DNA from 2 places in the Cohnella abietis genome. Region 2 is predicted to be linked to the other one. Evidence: riboswitches for the same ligand, from Rfam matches in the RefSeq annotation. Region 2 holds a riboswitch; the other holds the start of a gene.
What was found. A riboswitch is a leader RNA that binds a small molecule or an ion and turns the genes downstream of it on or off. The one in region 2 is predicted to bind cyclic di-AMP.

Region 1 (7,325 bases), 3.1 Mb from region 2:
CATATTAAAGCGACCTGTGAAACACATGAATCGCGTCTGTCACGCATGATCGCCATGGTAGAGGAGGCACAAACTAACAAACCAGCGATAGCGCGAAAAGTTGACAGAGTGGCCGCGATGTTCGTTCCTTTCATGATTGCATGTGCACTTATTACGTATGCTGCATGGTACTTTTCTTCGGCTGATGACTCATCTGAATTAGCCATTCGTTACGCTTTAACCGTGATGCTAATTGCATGCCCATGCGCGCTCGGTTTGGCTACTCCTGTGTCAATCCTTGTGGCAACCGCCTTATCTGCGAAAAAAGGGATCCTTTTCAAGCACGGAAACTCACTCGAAACCCTTCACCGGGTCAATCGAATATTGTTCGATAAAACTGGAACATTGACCGAAGGGAAACCTCGACTAAAAACGATTCAATCGCCAAGGCATCCAAGCTCCTATCTCCTTCGCATGGCGGCTGCCGTTGAGAAGTATTCATCCCACCCTCTAGCTCACGCGATTACGGAGGCAGCCCAGCAGCAGCGATTACTTATACCTGAGGCGTCAGGCCTTTTGGAAATACCAGGCGGTGGAATGAAGGGGATAGTAGAAGGGAAGCTGGTTCATGTCGGGCATTCAGCGTGGATTCAGTCTGAGGGTATTCTCCTAAAGGGGAGTTTGCCTATAAACACCGCAGTGGAAAATACGGGAAATGTGCTTTATCTATCTTTAGAACGACAGGCGGCAGGTGGCTTCATCTTTTCTGACCAGCTAAGGGATGATGCCTCAGCAACTGTTCGACAATTAAGAGAATATGCCAAAGTTTGGATGGTTACCGGGGATCAACTGGAGCCTGCTCGTGTTGTAGCGGAGCAAGTAGGTATTGAAGTGGTTCACTCACAATGCTCTCCAGAAAATAAGGCGTTGATGGTTAGTGAATTAAGGCAGGAAGGGCACATAGTTGCTTTTGTAGGCGATGGAATTAATGATGCTGCTGCGTTAGCCGCTGCGGATGTGGGAATAGCGATGGGGGGCGGAGCTAATATTGCTATGCAAACCGGAGATATTGTTTTATCGCGCAGTCAAATAACAGGGGTATTAGACGCGATAGAGCTTAGCAAGCGAACGATGCGTAATATTAAACAAAATTTAACCTTCGCATTGGTCTATAATTCCGTAGCAGTACCTTTTGCAGCGATGGGTTATTTAGATCCAAGAATCGCGTGTTTAGGTATGGCAGCAAGCTCTGTCATCGTGGTAACTAATGCATTAAGGCTCCAACGGAATCCGATAAGGAGTGGATCTTAAATTGATTTCCGCTAACGCCCTTGCGCTTGTTGCTCTGTCTGGAATTATGGGAGCGCCTCATTGTTTGATTATGTGTGGAGGTATTTCATCCTCATTCGCCATGAACGCCAAGGGAGAGCCTATTCGTTCCGTTCTTGCCTATAATGCAGGCCGAATCACAACTTACTCGCTTACGGGCCTTTTCATGGGGCTGGTGGGATCTTTCATCAACGTTGCAGGAGATTTTGTAGGCGTTCAAAGTATTGCAAGCTTTGTAGGAGGAGCTTTTATTTTAATATGGACCTATTGGCGTTATACGTTGCCGATTCCTCATCATTTTATACCGGGTAGTCGTAAAATGAACGCACGAATATCCGTCCTTCGGCAAAAATACGAATTAACGGGTGTATTTCTGACAGGGATTATGCTTGGTTTTCTTCCCTGTGGTTTGACCTATGCGATGCAGATGAACGCCGCAGCATCCGGATCTTGGTTTGATGGTTGGGTGATCATGCTGGTGTTCGGAATTTCAACTATGCCGATATTGCTGCTTGTTGCTTTGTTTGCTGGAAGCATTCGTAAGAAATGGCGAAAGGGCATGCGAAATGCTGGAGCGTCGTTAGCTTATCTGATGGGCTTTCTGTCTATTATGAAGGGCTTAGCGGCGAATGGCTGGGTGCCGAGCATTCATCCGTGGATTTGGTGAGGTAGAACTGTAGCCGAGATTTATTTTGATATAAAAGGATGCTTTACATGTAAAGTTTCGGTTGGTGTAACGAGAGTAACTGTAGCCTCCCACTTGCCTGACATCACAGGAATTCCTATGATATTGTACTTACCCGGCTCAACCTCATTCAAAGTCGTGGGGATTACACCGCAGAACATACTAGGCATCTCCAAGCTAACCTTCATATCGGGTTGGTCAAGTGGCTTCCCTGCGAGGTCGGTGAGGGTGAGTGAGAAGGAATTTTCATGCATGACCTTAGCCACTTGTTGGTTGGAGACGATCTCCATTCGTATATTTTCGTCACTAAACTTTGTGTTTAATGCGGCTTGATTTGTAGATGAAGGAAGATACATCCAGGCTCCAAGAAATGCGCACAAAATGACAAGGGAGTAGACAATCTTTTTCATTCTCACCCTTCCTTCCTCTGCGTATGCTGCTCTCAAGTGTATGAGGGCAAAGGAAAGAAAAGAAGCAGGTCAGCCCGCCATTATAGGAGGATTGACCTGCTTCTTTATTTTCAAATAACCTCCGACAAAAGCATTCTTTCGCTAATCCAAAGACATGAGAAAACTGTTTATGCTTGCGAATTTTCATCCTGTTCCAGTGCTGGTTCGTACAATTGTGTTTTTTCCTTAAACCATTTAAATAAATGAGTACCTATTACCTTCAGAATGGCATATCCAGGTACGGCTAGTATAATCCCGAGAATACCAAATAGGTTGCCAGCAGTAAGAATAACAAAGATTATCGTCACAGGATGAATATGCATGGATCTTCCCATGATTTGAGGAGAAATAAATTTCCCCTCTATAAGCTGGACGATTGTCCAAATCACAATCATTTTCAGAAGCATGACAGGCGAGGTAACCATAGCTACGATCAATGCTGGAGTAATAGCAATTGCAGGTCCTAAGTAAGGAACAATACTCGTGCAAGCTGCGATTACGGCCAGTACGAGGGAATAATCCAACCCGATTATGAGGTAACCGATGTACAGTAGAAACCCTATACAGAAGCTTACGATAATTTGCCCACGTATATAGGAGCTGATTTGATGGTTCATTTCAAGCAAGACCCGGAATGAACGTTTACGCAGGGGTGTAGGTACAAACCCAAGAACGAAAGGAGTTAATTTCCTACGATCCTTGAGCAGATAGAACAAGATGAAAGGTACGGTAACGACTGCAAGAACCGTTTCAGTTATTCTACCGAGCAAGCTTCCTAGTCCTGACCAAGTGTTACTAAGTAAACTTGATGCTCGAGATGAGAAATCATCGGCTAGCTTTGTGGAATCGAAACCGATCGTGTGCTGAAGCTGACTGAAAAACTCACTGCCGATAAGCTCCTCGGATTTTTCCTGTGCAACTCGGCTATAGGCCGGAAAGTTTTCAATTAAGCTAAAAATCTGATCGCGAAGTAACGGAAACACAATCATAACGACTAATGTAATAATCCCGATAATGATCAGATACAATATGACAATGGAATACACTCGTGGAAATCTCTTTCGTTCAAAGAAATCAACAATAGGATTTAACAAATAGAAGGCGACTCCAGTGAGCAGGAAAGGCAGAAATACAGTTTCTAAGATGACAATAAACGGGTGGAACACGTAAGAAATTTTGTTAATGACAAAGATGTTAAGCGTAAGTAAGAGAACAATAACGAGAAACAGGATGAGCTTCTGATTTAGAACCATCCATTTGAATCGATCTGACCATTTACGAGACTGTTGCATATCTCTTCCTCCTAATTCTGGTAAAAATGTGGAGAATTATTCGTGAAAATAAGGCCGTTGGTTGTCACTATGTACTGATCATAACGTTTCCGCACATGTGTATTCAAATCAAGCTGTAAAGAGACTTATTAAGAGACGTTGACATTCCAATTTATTAAGCCTAAAATTATAATACGCTTAATTTTCGAATTACGTTTCGAAAAGCGGGGGAACCAGTCTAGTGGGGCGAATCATTCGTTAAGAATGTAGGGTACCATCTTACCCAAGTCCGTCAGCTAACCTCGTCAGCAGTAGATGGGTCTGTTTCTAACTTCATTTGGAGAAACCTTCGGACCCTGTAACGGGGTTCTTTTTGTTATTTTTGAACCCTAACTGCTGGAACGTATTTGCGTTCCTTAGCTTGAGGTTCTTTTTTGTATTTGTCACCCGACAAGAAATTAATGGAGGTGAGTGTTATGGATCAAGCCCTTTCAGTAAAAAGTAATTACAATAGTCTGATGGAGCAGTCACAGTTAATCGTTCAACAGAACGTATCGAACCCCGCGTTAGATCCTAATGAGGAGAGATATGCTGTCTTGCACCTAATTATTCAAAATACGAATAGAGAGTCGCAAGATTATGATTTTGCCCATACGCAAACAGCAGTATACCGATTTATTTCCGTTATTTCTCAAATTGTTATAGGGTGGGGCGGCTTACTTATTGAGGGCAACCATCATGCGTATACAGCAATCTTCCCCTTATCGAAGCCGGATTCGAGTCTTCATAGCTGCATTTGTGGAGTGCAGATCATCAATGCTATTAATAATGTTATTCTTCCGTCTTTTGAACGTGAAGGAATAGATTCGCAGTATCGCTGCGCTGTTGGCATTAGCTTGGGGTCCGTGCAGGGTATTCAGACGGGATTAGAATCTCCTGTTCAAAGCCTTTACTACGGTGAGGGAATTAAGAGTGCTATGGAGTATGCAAGCATGTCGAACGGCCTAGTAATCGTCGATAAAATGATCAAAGACAACTTGGAGCGTTCCTATGCTGATTTGGAAGTGCAGCTTCTTCCATACCGTAAGCACGAGTGGGTAGGTTATCAATTTGTTGTCGGGCGTAATGGGTAAGTGGTTGGTTGCGCGGCTTGGGTTGGTGAATGGGCATCCATTTGTTGTAGGATTTCTCGGCTAAGTGGATGATTGCGCAGTATGGGTGGGGAAATTGGGATCCATTTGTCGCATGGCGTCGCGGTTAAGTGGATGAATGCGCAACTAGATAGGGAATTCACGTAACCAAGGCGAGCAAATCAAAGGTAAGCAAATTAAAGGTTCGCACATCAAAGCTCTTAGGAAACTCCCTTTTCAAACAAAGCTGTTGACTTTGACGTTACGTAAAGCTGTACAGTTATGTTGTCAGGAGGTGACCGCATGGAATATACGGTGCAAAAGCTAGGTCGATTGGCGGGGGTCAGTACGCGAACACTTCGTTACTATGATGAGATTGGCATTCTTAAGCCGGCAAGAATGAGCTCATCAGGTTATCGAATCTACGGTCAATCTGAAGTGGAAAGGCTGCAGCAAATCCTTTTTCACAGGGAGCTGGGGATCAGCCTGGACAGCATCAGAGAGATCGTTAATGACTCTTCTTTCGACGGTGCTAAAGCCCTTCTAGAACATCGCGAGCAGCTTCTCGACAAGAGAAAACAACTGGATCAGCTAATTGCCAACGTGGAAAAGACAATAGCTCTGAACGAGGGGAGACTTACTATGTCAGATGAAGAAAGATTTGAAGGGTTTAAGCAGAAGCTCATTAATGACAATGAGACATTGTATGGCACAGAAATTCGCAAGCGGTATGGTGATGATACTGTTAACAGGTCGAATAAGAAGCAGCTGGACATGACGCAGCAGGAGCACGATGAGCACACACGCCTTACCGAGGAAGTGCATGCTACTTTGGCAGAGGCATACAAGACGGGTGACCCTGCTAGTGATATTGCTCAGATGGCCGCAGATCTGCACAAAAAATGGTTGATGTATTATTGGAGCGAATACAGTAAAGAAGCCCATGCGGGACTTGCCCAAGGGTACGTGGATGACGAACGATTCCGCGCATACTATGACGCTGCTCAGCCAGGCTCAGCACAATTTCTAAGAGATGCGATCCACATCTATACAGGTCAGAACAAGTAAAGCTTATAATAGTGGGAGGCTGTTCCATAAGCTAAATTATGGGCAGCTTCTTTACTTTTTCAGGGAAGTATTTTCTGGGAAGTATATCTTTCGGCCGCTGTGGGCGGACTAAATGGTGGGAAACCGAGTTTCTGTGAGCTGTAGACCACTGAGAACGGACTAATTGGCGGAAAACCGGGAGTTGTTGAGCTGTAGACCGCTGAGAACGGACTAAATGGCGGAAAACCGAGTTTAGGTGTGCTTTAGACCGCTGTGGGCGGACTAAATGGCGGAAAACCGGGAGTTGTTGAGCTGTAGACCGCTGAGAACGGACTAAATGGTGGAAAACCGGGAGTTGTTGAGCTGTAGACCGCTGAGAACGGACTAATTGGTGGGAAACCGGGAGTTGTTGAGCTGTAGACCGCTGTGGGCGTACTAATTGGCGGAAAACCGAGTTTCTGTGAGCTGTAGACCGCTGAGAACGGACTAAATGGTGGGAAACCGGGTGTAGGTGCGCTGTAGACCGCTGTGGGCGGACTAAATGGTGGAAAACTTGGTGTCGGTGAGTTGCAAGCCGCTGAGAACGGACTAATTTGATGGAAAACCGGTTGTCGTAACGACTTGACCGCAGCCATTTATGCTTGTTAGCAGATGACAGTGCATGTTAAAGTAATCCCACGACACTCTACGGATTTAGGGGGGGCGAACCGGCTTCATGTCGGAGCGGCTACCAGTGCAAATTTGCTAGAAGATAAGCGCAAAGTGGTCCGACTAATTCGTTCCACCGTTTACCGACAGTGCCCGCATTTTCATCGCTAAGGATTGTGTGTGTTTTAAGTACGATGTGCAGAAAGAGGTTGGCTCGATGATTAAGGAAGAGATTATTAAAGATGGAATATGGGTTATGTTAATGACGATTACTTTCGTTATTTTCTTCTCTAAAAATATAAAAGCTAACTGGAAAGCATTTATTTTGTATTTATTGATGTTTACAGCTATGAGAGTCGTTACTAATTATATATTCGATCAGTTTGATATATAGGCAAGGAAGTGGGTAGAGCATGGCAGATTGGGAAAGAGCCAAGGAGTTATTTACATTTTATCAGGGTAGCTTTATACATATGTATCGTGAAGGCGTTCTCGACGAGTATAAGGGATTTGAAATTGCTAAAGAGAAGGAAACCGAGTGGCTCGATGAGATGGTTAATGAGTTTACTAAGCAATTATCGATTATGAGCTGGACTGGGGTAGTTGGATTGGAATCATTGGCAAGAAGCTATCCAAACCCAACAATACTTGAAAATGTAGCTACTTTCGCCTCCCGCCATCTCATGAGTGCAGATAGCGTGGTTAAACTTATCTATGCAGAGAAAATGATCAAATTGATTAAATTATTCAAGAAGGAAGTCTCAGTCGAGGTTCTCCGCAAAGCCTA
Region 2 (7,325 bases):
TAAAAGCGCTTCTTCCTCGAGCTTACGGAGATGAACAACTGCAGCACACTGGGTGAACACGTACGATCATAATCATCGCTAATGTGTGTTTGGAGGTGCCCTTACTTGCTATTAGCGATGAAAAACATTCTACTTCGACGAAAATGATCAGATGCAGAGCCTATTGTGTAGCAAGTACGATCATAAACATCGCTATTGTGTGTTTGGCGGCACACCTACTTGCTATTAGCGATGAATTACATCGTACTTTTCTTGTCACGACTAGCGGGGGGTGGGGGACACTGGAACTTTGGAACTTTGGAACTTTGGAACTTTGGAACTTTGGAACTTTGGCACTTTGGCACTTTGGCACTTTGGCACTTTTGGGTACTTTATTTGTCTCCCAGCTTGGCTAGGCGCGCGCGAAGAACCAAAGAAAAAATCGGGAGGAAGCCCTTCAGCTTCTTCCCGATCATGATTTATATATGAGTTCCTTACGAAACGTAGCTAATTAATCCGCAGAAGGCTTAACAGGGCCAATGACATAAACCGTGTATCCACGCTTCAGTCCAAACTTATTGACATGCTTCTCGCTGTCATAATAAACATCGATCTTCTTACCTTTGACCGCGCTACCTGTGTCTTCCGCTCTTCTAAACCCGATGCCCTCAATGTAAACCCACCATCCGATAGGAATAACTTTAGGATCTACCGCAATCGTACGACCTTCCTGCACAACTGCACCTGAAGAGGTTATACCATAGCCTGTATCACCTTTGGATTTACCTGTTGAGGCTTCCCCTGCAGAATACGCGGTAAGCGTGACATTGCTAAGCATACGCTTAACCTTGACGCTTCTACCATTCAGACTAACGGTCTTGGCTTCAGCTGAAGAGGGCTTTCCGTTGTAAGAAAGTGTGACAACCTCAGGCTTTTTCTTCGTGCCAATAGCAACGACCTGCTGCACGGCAGGCTGTGCAATAGTCTTCTCAATCATTTCTTGGCTAACCAGCTTACCATCTTCATAAACTCGTTCTGTCTTGAGCACAACAAGTCCATCTTTCCCCGTTGTGACTACCTTTTGCTTGCCTGTTTCTAGGTCCTTGTTCTTCTGCTCCACTACCGTAAATGCGATTGGGCGCTTGGTCTCTACGACTTCTTTACGCACCCTAACGACCGATACGGTCATCCCATCCTTCAATGGGCTGCTGAGTGCCGGAGATACCCGATCCTCATCATTCAGTGAAATATTCAACTCGCTTATGACTCCCCCAACCGTGTCTTCGATTGTGTAGGCAACTTCCTTCTTGCCATCCGCCTTGATTGTAACTCCTACCGCACGATCAATTACGATCTGACTTCCCTCTTTAAGAGGATCTGCAAGCTGCAAGGAGAGGCGGTCATTCGGTCCAACTTGTATGTCCTGTTCCTCGAGGAAACCGAGTACGTTCGATGTTTGGGTTACGAAAACGGAGGCAATACCGTTATCGATAATCGTGATGCTCTTAGTAGCTGCTTTCTGCAGCAAGGACATGAACATGATCGTGATGGCAAACACAAGAATTGCGCCTAATAATACTGCGCGCACATGCTCAGGCTTCCACCGCAGTGCGAAAAGCTTGCCGGTCGGTCGTGGATCATGGGTTTCCCTAACAGGAATAACGCCCATTTTCTCGCTCCTCCTCATAGCCCCGTCGTCGACTGTGATACATGACTATTGTCTGACGCGACTAATCCAATTTTGATATCGACACTTATCCTCCAGACAAGAATTGGCAGATTCAAGCTGTGAAATCTAAGCGCCGCCTTAACCAGTTCGTACAGGCTTATACAAGAGGTACAAGCACCTACTACCCTTTTTTTCAACACAAAAAGCCATCGAGACAGAGGACCTGTTCGTGGCTTCCGCTTGTAGTAGAATGTAAGGGAAATAGCGCGGCACGAGGTTGACCTCTCTCTATAACGCTTGCGGGGTTAGCTGTCGGATTCGGACAAAGAGAGTTGCCCTATTTGCTACATGCATGACAAGATACTCAGCTAGAGCCTTGTCAATGTCACTTGCAAAATTCACCCCAAGATTGCTCGGACCGCTTTGGACAATGTATAAAATCGTCGCTGCGTTGGGTCCCCCACTCTCCCATTTGGGAGATTTAGCGCACTGGAAAAGGAATGTCATATTCGAACTTCTGTTGTTGATAATAACCTCTACTTACCAACGGTGTAAAGAAGGTACAATGGACGAATTTCCCCATTTTGACCGAAATTGACCAGTAGTTTATCATTATCAGCGACAAAAGCCAGTTTTTTCTTCGTACCGGTCTGTTTTTCTCACTTATATTCCGTTTATCTCGTTATACCCAAACAGCGACGACCGTTTTCACTCGTTATTTTAGCAATTTCTTCCAAAGAAAGCCTCTTTATCTCCGCTGCTGTCTCCGCAACAAGACGAACATAAGCCGATTCATTCCGCTTTCCCCGATAGGGATGAGGGGTCAAATAAGGAGCATCTGTTTCTAGTAGCAAACGATCGAGCGGAACACGCTCTAACACCTCTTTAGGAACCCTTGCATTCTTGAATGTGACTGGACCTCCGAAGGAAATATAGAAGTTCATATCAAGGCATTGCTTGGCCGTTTCCCAGCTTCCCGAGAAGCAATGCATGATTCCGCCCACTTCAGAGGCCTTCTCTTCTTTAAGCAAACGCAATATATCTTCATGAGCATCGCGATTATGAATAACAATGGGTTTGTTCAAACGTCTAGCTAATCGAATCTGTTCACGAAATACAGTCTGCTGGATATCTTTGGGTGATGTATCCCAGTAATAATCAAGTCCGATCTCACCAATAGCTACGACTTTGGGATGACTGCAAAGCTGTTCAATCCAGGCCAAATCCTCAACAAGATTCATATCTATCGCATCCGTAGGGTGCCACCCTACGACAGCGTAAATAAAATCATATTTTTCTGCCAAAGACATCGTTGTGGGTATCGTCTCGCGGTTAAATCCAATGTTAACTATTGTGTCTACACCCGCTTCTAGAGCACGGGAGATGACCTCATCGCGATCGTTGTCGAACTTAGAAGAATCAAGGTGTGCATGGGTGTCGATGAGCATGTCGGAAGTTGTCTCCTTCTATTATATAGATAGTTTTTTACGTGTTTCCAAACTGAGCTTTTCAACGTGAGGGAGCACTCTCTCCTCCGGATAATAAATGTAGTATTTCCCACGGTGAAGTCCGGCAATAGATCGAATAATATCGGACTTAACAGATATTTCTGTCAACTGCTCATGCTCATTCAAAAGAAGGATAGGAGGCTTCTCTTTACTATCTGGTAAAGCCCCTGGTTTATAGATCGCATAAGGGGAGTCCATAGGTGTATCAAATTCCATATGATAGTCCGGATTCAACCCGATTTCCTGCCACTCGTGTCTAATACTCTCAAGCCAATTTTTGTCCTCACTCTCAAGCTCAGCATACTTGTAGAGCTGTCGATTTAAGAACCGTCTGCATAAATCTGACAACAGCTCGTCCCGCTCGTCAGACCATTGTCCGAATACCGTCTGCAGCATGGCCTCATCCAGCTTTAGGTATTGATGCAGCGTAATTGATCCTTCCAATAATTCACGGATTGGAGGAAGCATGAAACCGAATTCATAGCCTTCCCCATGAAGCTCACTTGCCCTTCTAAAAATTTGTCGAAGAATGATTTCTGAGCTTCGAGTTACAGGGTGAAAATACACCTGCCAATACATCTGGTAGCGAGACATTAAATAATCTTCTACCGCATGCATTCCGCTTTCTTTTACGACAATTTTACCTTTATATGGACGAAGCATACGAAGAATACGATCTATATCAAAGGTGCCGTAATTTACTCCTGTAAAATAAGCGTCACGCAATAAATAGTCCATACGATCAGCATCCAGCTGGCTCGACACGAGGCTTACAACAATCGGCTTCTCATATTTTTTACGAATAACAGAGGCTACTTTTTCCGGGAATTGTGGGTCAACCTGTCTTAAAATCTGATTAATTCCTGTATCGCCCAGTATAACTTCACAGGTCCATTGCTCATGATCGATATGAAAGATCTCTTCTAAAGAGTGAGAGAACGGCCCATGGCCTACATCGTGCAGCAGGGAGGCGCAAAGACTTAGTAATTTTTCCTCTTGCGGCCAATCGGCATATCTATTACGCTCAAATTGAGAAATAATTTTCCGAGTAATTTCATATACACCCAGAGAATGGGAAAATCTACTATGCTCCGCTCCATGGAAAGTAAGATAGGAGGTGCCTAGCTGGCGTATTCTTCTAAGACGTTGGAACTCTGGCGTATTAATGAGCTTCCAGATGGTCAAATCTTGCACGTAGATGGAATTATGAACAGGATCCTTAAACACCTTCTCTTCTTGCAGCTCCTTGAGCATAGTCATCACCTCAAATAGGATCATCATTCGACAAAACAACGATAATATATCGAATTTTGTCGAATAATGTCGTAAAACGCTTTCCTTTTACTAGACCCCTTTTAGATAGCCCACATGTTCTTGATATCGCCTTATTTTATAGGTTTTGTAGCGGTTCGGGTACTTCAATTCTATCAATAATAGGTTGACTTTTATGGGAATGGTTGGTACGATAGTAATCGGAAAACAGAGAACTTTGTCGAATGCTGGCGAATACGGACAAACTCTGCATTTGGTGGTCCGTTTGTTTTTATTTTAACCTGATGAGAGGGGTATTACCAAATGATGAAATCCACAGGAATTGTGCGTAAAGTTGATGAACTAGGTCGGGTGGTTATTCCGATTGAATTGCGTCGTACGCTAGGCATCGGAGAGAAAGATGCTCTTGAGATTTATGTAGACGGAGAACGCATCATGCTTAAGAAATACGAGCCAGCTTGTATCTTCTGTGGCAATGCAGAAAACGTTACATATTTCAAAGGAAAAATTGTTTGCAGAGAATGTTTGAAGGATTTACCTTCACCTGTGACAAATTAAAGAAAATAGTTTATAATGAAAATTGTATTCTAATAACTGTTAATTCCAACCTTTTTATACTCCTTGCACACCTCCCGAACCTGATATCGGGAGGATTTTTTTTGCCCTTTTATTCTTCCGTATCATTAAGCAACGCCTGATAGACATCTCGTTTAGATATTCCTCTATCCACAGCTGCAGACTTCATTGCTTCCTTACGATTTAATTGAAGGGTTTCGTAATGAACAACGTGCTGTGCCAAAGTTAAGGATGACCACCATTGACCGTCATTCTCTCCCGTTGAACCCTCGTTCGCAGATTTACCTTCTATTACAATACAACACTCTCCGAGTGGCGGAATTTGCTCGACATGCTCTAAGCAAGCTATCACAGTTCCCCTAACCGCTTCCTCGTGCTTCTTAGTTAATTCACGCACGATAGCCATCTTGCGATTACCCCAACGCTCAGCAATAAGAGCAAGTGTCTTCTTAACCCGATGAGGAGATTCATAGAAAATAATTGATCCGCGCTCTTCCTCAAATCCATCCAAAAATTTATTAAGCCCCTTGCGCTCGCGAGGAGGAAAGCCCACGAATAGGAATCGATCGGTCGGAAGCCCTGAAATGATAAGTGCCGACAAGGCAGCATTGGCTCCCGGAATCGGAACGACAGGAATGTCTTGTGCAATAGCTGCTCTCACTAAGTCAGCACCTGGATCAGAGATAGCCGGAATACCCGCATCGCTAACGAGCGCAATGCTCTGTCCTTCCTCTAGCAAGCGAATGAGCTCGGGTCCACTTGCCTCTTTGTTGTGATCATGATAGCTAACTAATCGATTTTGAATTTCGAAATGCGTCAGTAGCTTTCTCGTTTGTCTGGTATCCTCTGCTGCAATAAGCTGGACTTCACGCAGCGTTCGAATCGCACGAAAGGTCATATCCTCTAGATTGCCAATAGGTGTCGCAACTAAATACAGCGTTCCTGGAGTCTCACGTGCTGTGAAGCTTCGTTGAATGGTTGCTTTGCTCAAATCCTCAGTCATCAATTTCCGTCCCCTTCCCCGTCTTACCTACTACAGGTGCTCGTCCATTATTTCGTCGGAAGTCAGGCAGCTCAGCAGCTTGACCATAGAATACAGCCAGTAGCTCCTGGGTATATTCTCCGTCTTCCTCATAGACGATTAGCGGAGGCAATAACCGAACCTCAGGCTTACCCTCGCGTGTTCCTTCTATTAATACCATGTTTGACTCCGCTTCCTTCCGCGGATGCACAAACCGTATTCTCTTTGGCTCGATACGGTAGCGTCTCATTAGATCAACAATGTCAATGAGCCTTGAGGGACGATGAACCATAGATACTCGGCCGCCAATACGAACTGACCTCGCACAAGCAGCAACAACATCCTCCAGCTTGCAGCCGATCTCGTGACGTGCCATAGCTTGATGATGATTTTCTTTGTGATCTCCACTCTGCAAAGGCAAGTATGGCGGATTAACTGTAACTGCATCGTACAACTCGCCTTCCGGCTTCCATACACGCAGATCGTTTTCAATAATATTAACTTTATGGGATAGTTCATTTAATTGAACGCTACGCCGTGCCATATCGGCTAGTCGGGGTTGAATTTCCACGCCATCAATTAAAGCATCAGTTCGAGTCGTGAGCAGCATCGGTATTACCCCGTTACCCGTACATAGATCAAGTATTCGCCCACGCGGAGGCACTCCTGCGAATCGCCCAAGCAGCACAGCGTCGAGCGAGAAGCTAAATACTTCAGAGCTCTGGATAATCTTTAAGCTGTGAGTGAGCAAATCGTCCAGCCTCTCTCCAGGTAACAAGACCGGCTTCGACTCCTTCAAGGGATTCAAATCCATACTACAGCGCACCTCCTCTAACAATTGTTTACGTCCCTTAGCTTACTTGATTCCTTCCTCTATCGCAATCTGAGCCCTGCTGGCCATATAAAAAAAGCAGCGAGTCCTCGAAAGGTCGCTGCTTCCTACGATACTATTTACTTAAGAAAGATAAACAGAATAAGCAATCGCCTTCCATTCGCAAATGACCGTAGTACACGTTGCAAATATGGAAGCCTTCATGATAAAGACGAGCTAGATTATCATAGCCCTCACCCACAGGCATAGCAAGAGACAGCTTGTCTCCCTTGACGGCAGCCGGTTCTTCCGCCGCTTCCTGGGTTGTTGCGGGTTCTGTTTCCCGCTTGAGCACTTTTCTTAACTGCTGATTCTCGATCCTGAGCTGTTGATTTTCTTCCAGCAGCTCCTTGATCTTCAGCTTAAGCGTACCTAAATCGGCATGAATCGTGCCCATATGCGATTCGAGTTCATCCACGCGAAGGAAAA

Region 1: it holds a riboswitch for cyclic di-AMP, as region 2 does, so the genes downstream of both, KCTCHS21_RS17470 (hypothetical protein) here and KCTCHS21_RS00210 (resuscitation-promoting factor) in region 2, are expected to answer to the same signal.

The regions. Positions count from the first base shown of each region.
Region 1 covers NZ_AP019400.1:4,008,382-4,015,706, reverse strand. The annotation lists gene KCTCHS21_RS17490 (heavy metal translocating P-type ATPase) at 1-1,290, shown strand, start outside; gene KCTCHS21_RS17485 (sulfite exporter TauE/SafE family protein) at 1,292-1,975, shown strand; gene KCTCHS21_RS17480 (FixH family protein) at 1,996-2,403, opposite strand; gene KCTCHS21_RS17475 (AI-2E family transporter) at 2,571-3,734, opposite strand; cyclic di-AMP (ydaO/yuaA leader) riboswitch at 3,899-4,039, shown strand; gene KCTCHS21_RS17470 (hypothetical protein) at 4,190-4,846, shown strand; gene KCTCHS21_RS17465 (MerR family transcriptional regulator) at 5,147-5,911, shown strand; gene KCTCHS21_RS17460 (hypothetical protein) at 6,735-6,932, shown strand; gene KCTCHS21_RS17455 (hypothetical protein) at 6,952-7,325, shown strand, end outside.
Region 2 covers NZ_AP019400.1:44,159-51,483, reverse strand. The annotation lists gene KCTCHS21_RS00210 (resuscitation-promoting factor) at 491-1,648, opposite strand; cyclic di-AMP (ydaO/yuaA leader) riboswitch at 1,928-2,145, opposite strand; gene KCTCHS21_RS00205 (TatD family hydrolase) at 2,323-3,096, opposite strand; gene KCTCHS21_RS00200 (HD domain-containing protein) at 3,118-4,410, opposite strand; gene KCTCHS21_RS00195 (AbrB/MazE/SpoVT family DNA-binding domain-containing protein) at 4,732-4,986, shown strand; gene rsmI (16S rRNA (cytidine(1402)-2'-O)-methyltransferase) at 5,096-6,007, opposite strand; gene KCTCHS21_RS00185 (tRNA1(Val) (adenine(37)-N6)-methyltransferase) at 6,000-6,839, opposite strand; gene yabA (DNA replication initiation control protein YabA) at 6,973-7,325, opposite strand, start outside.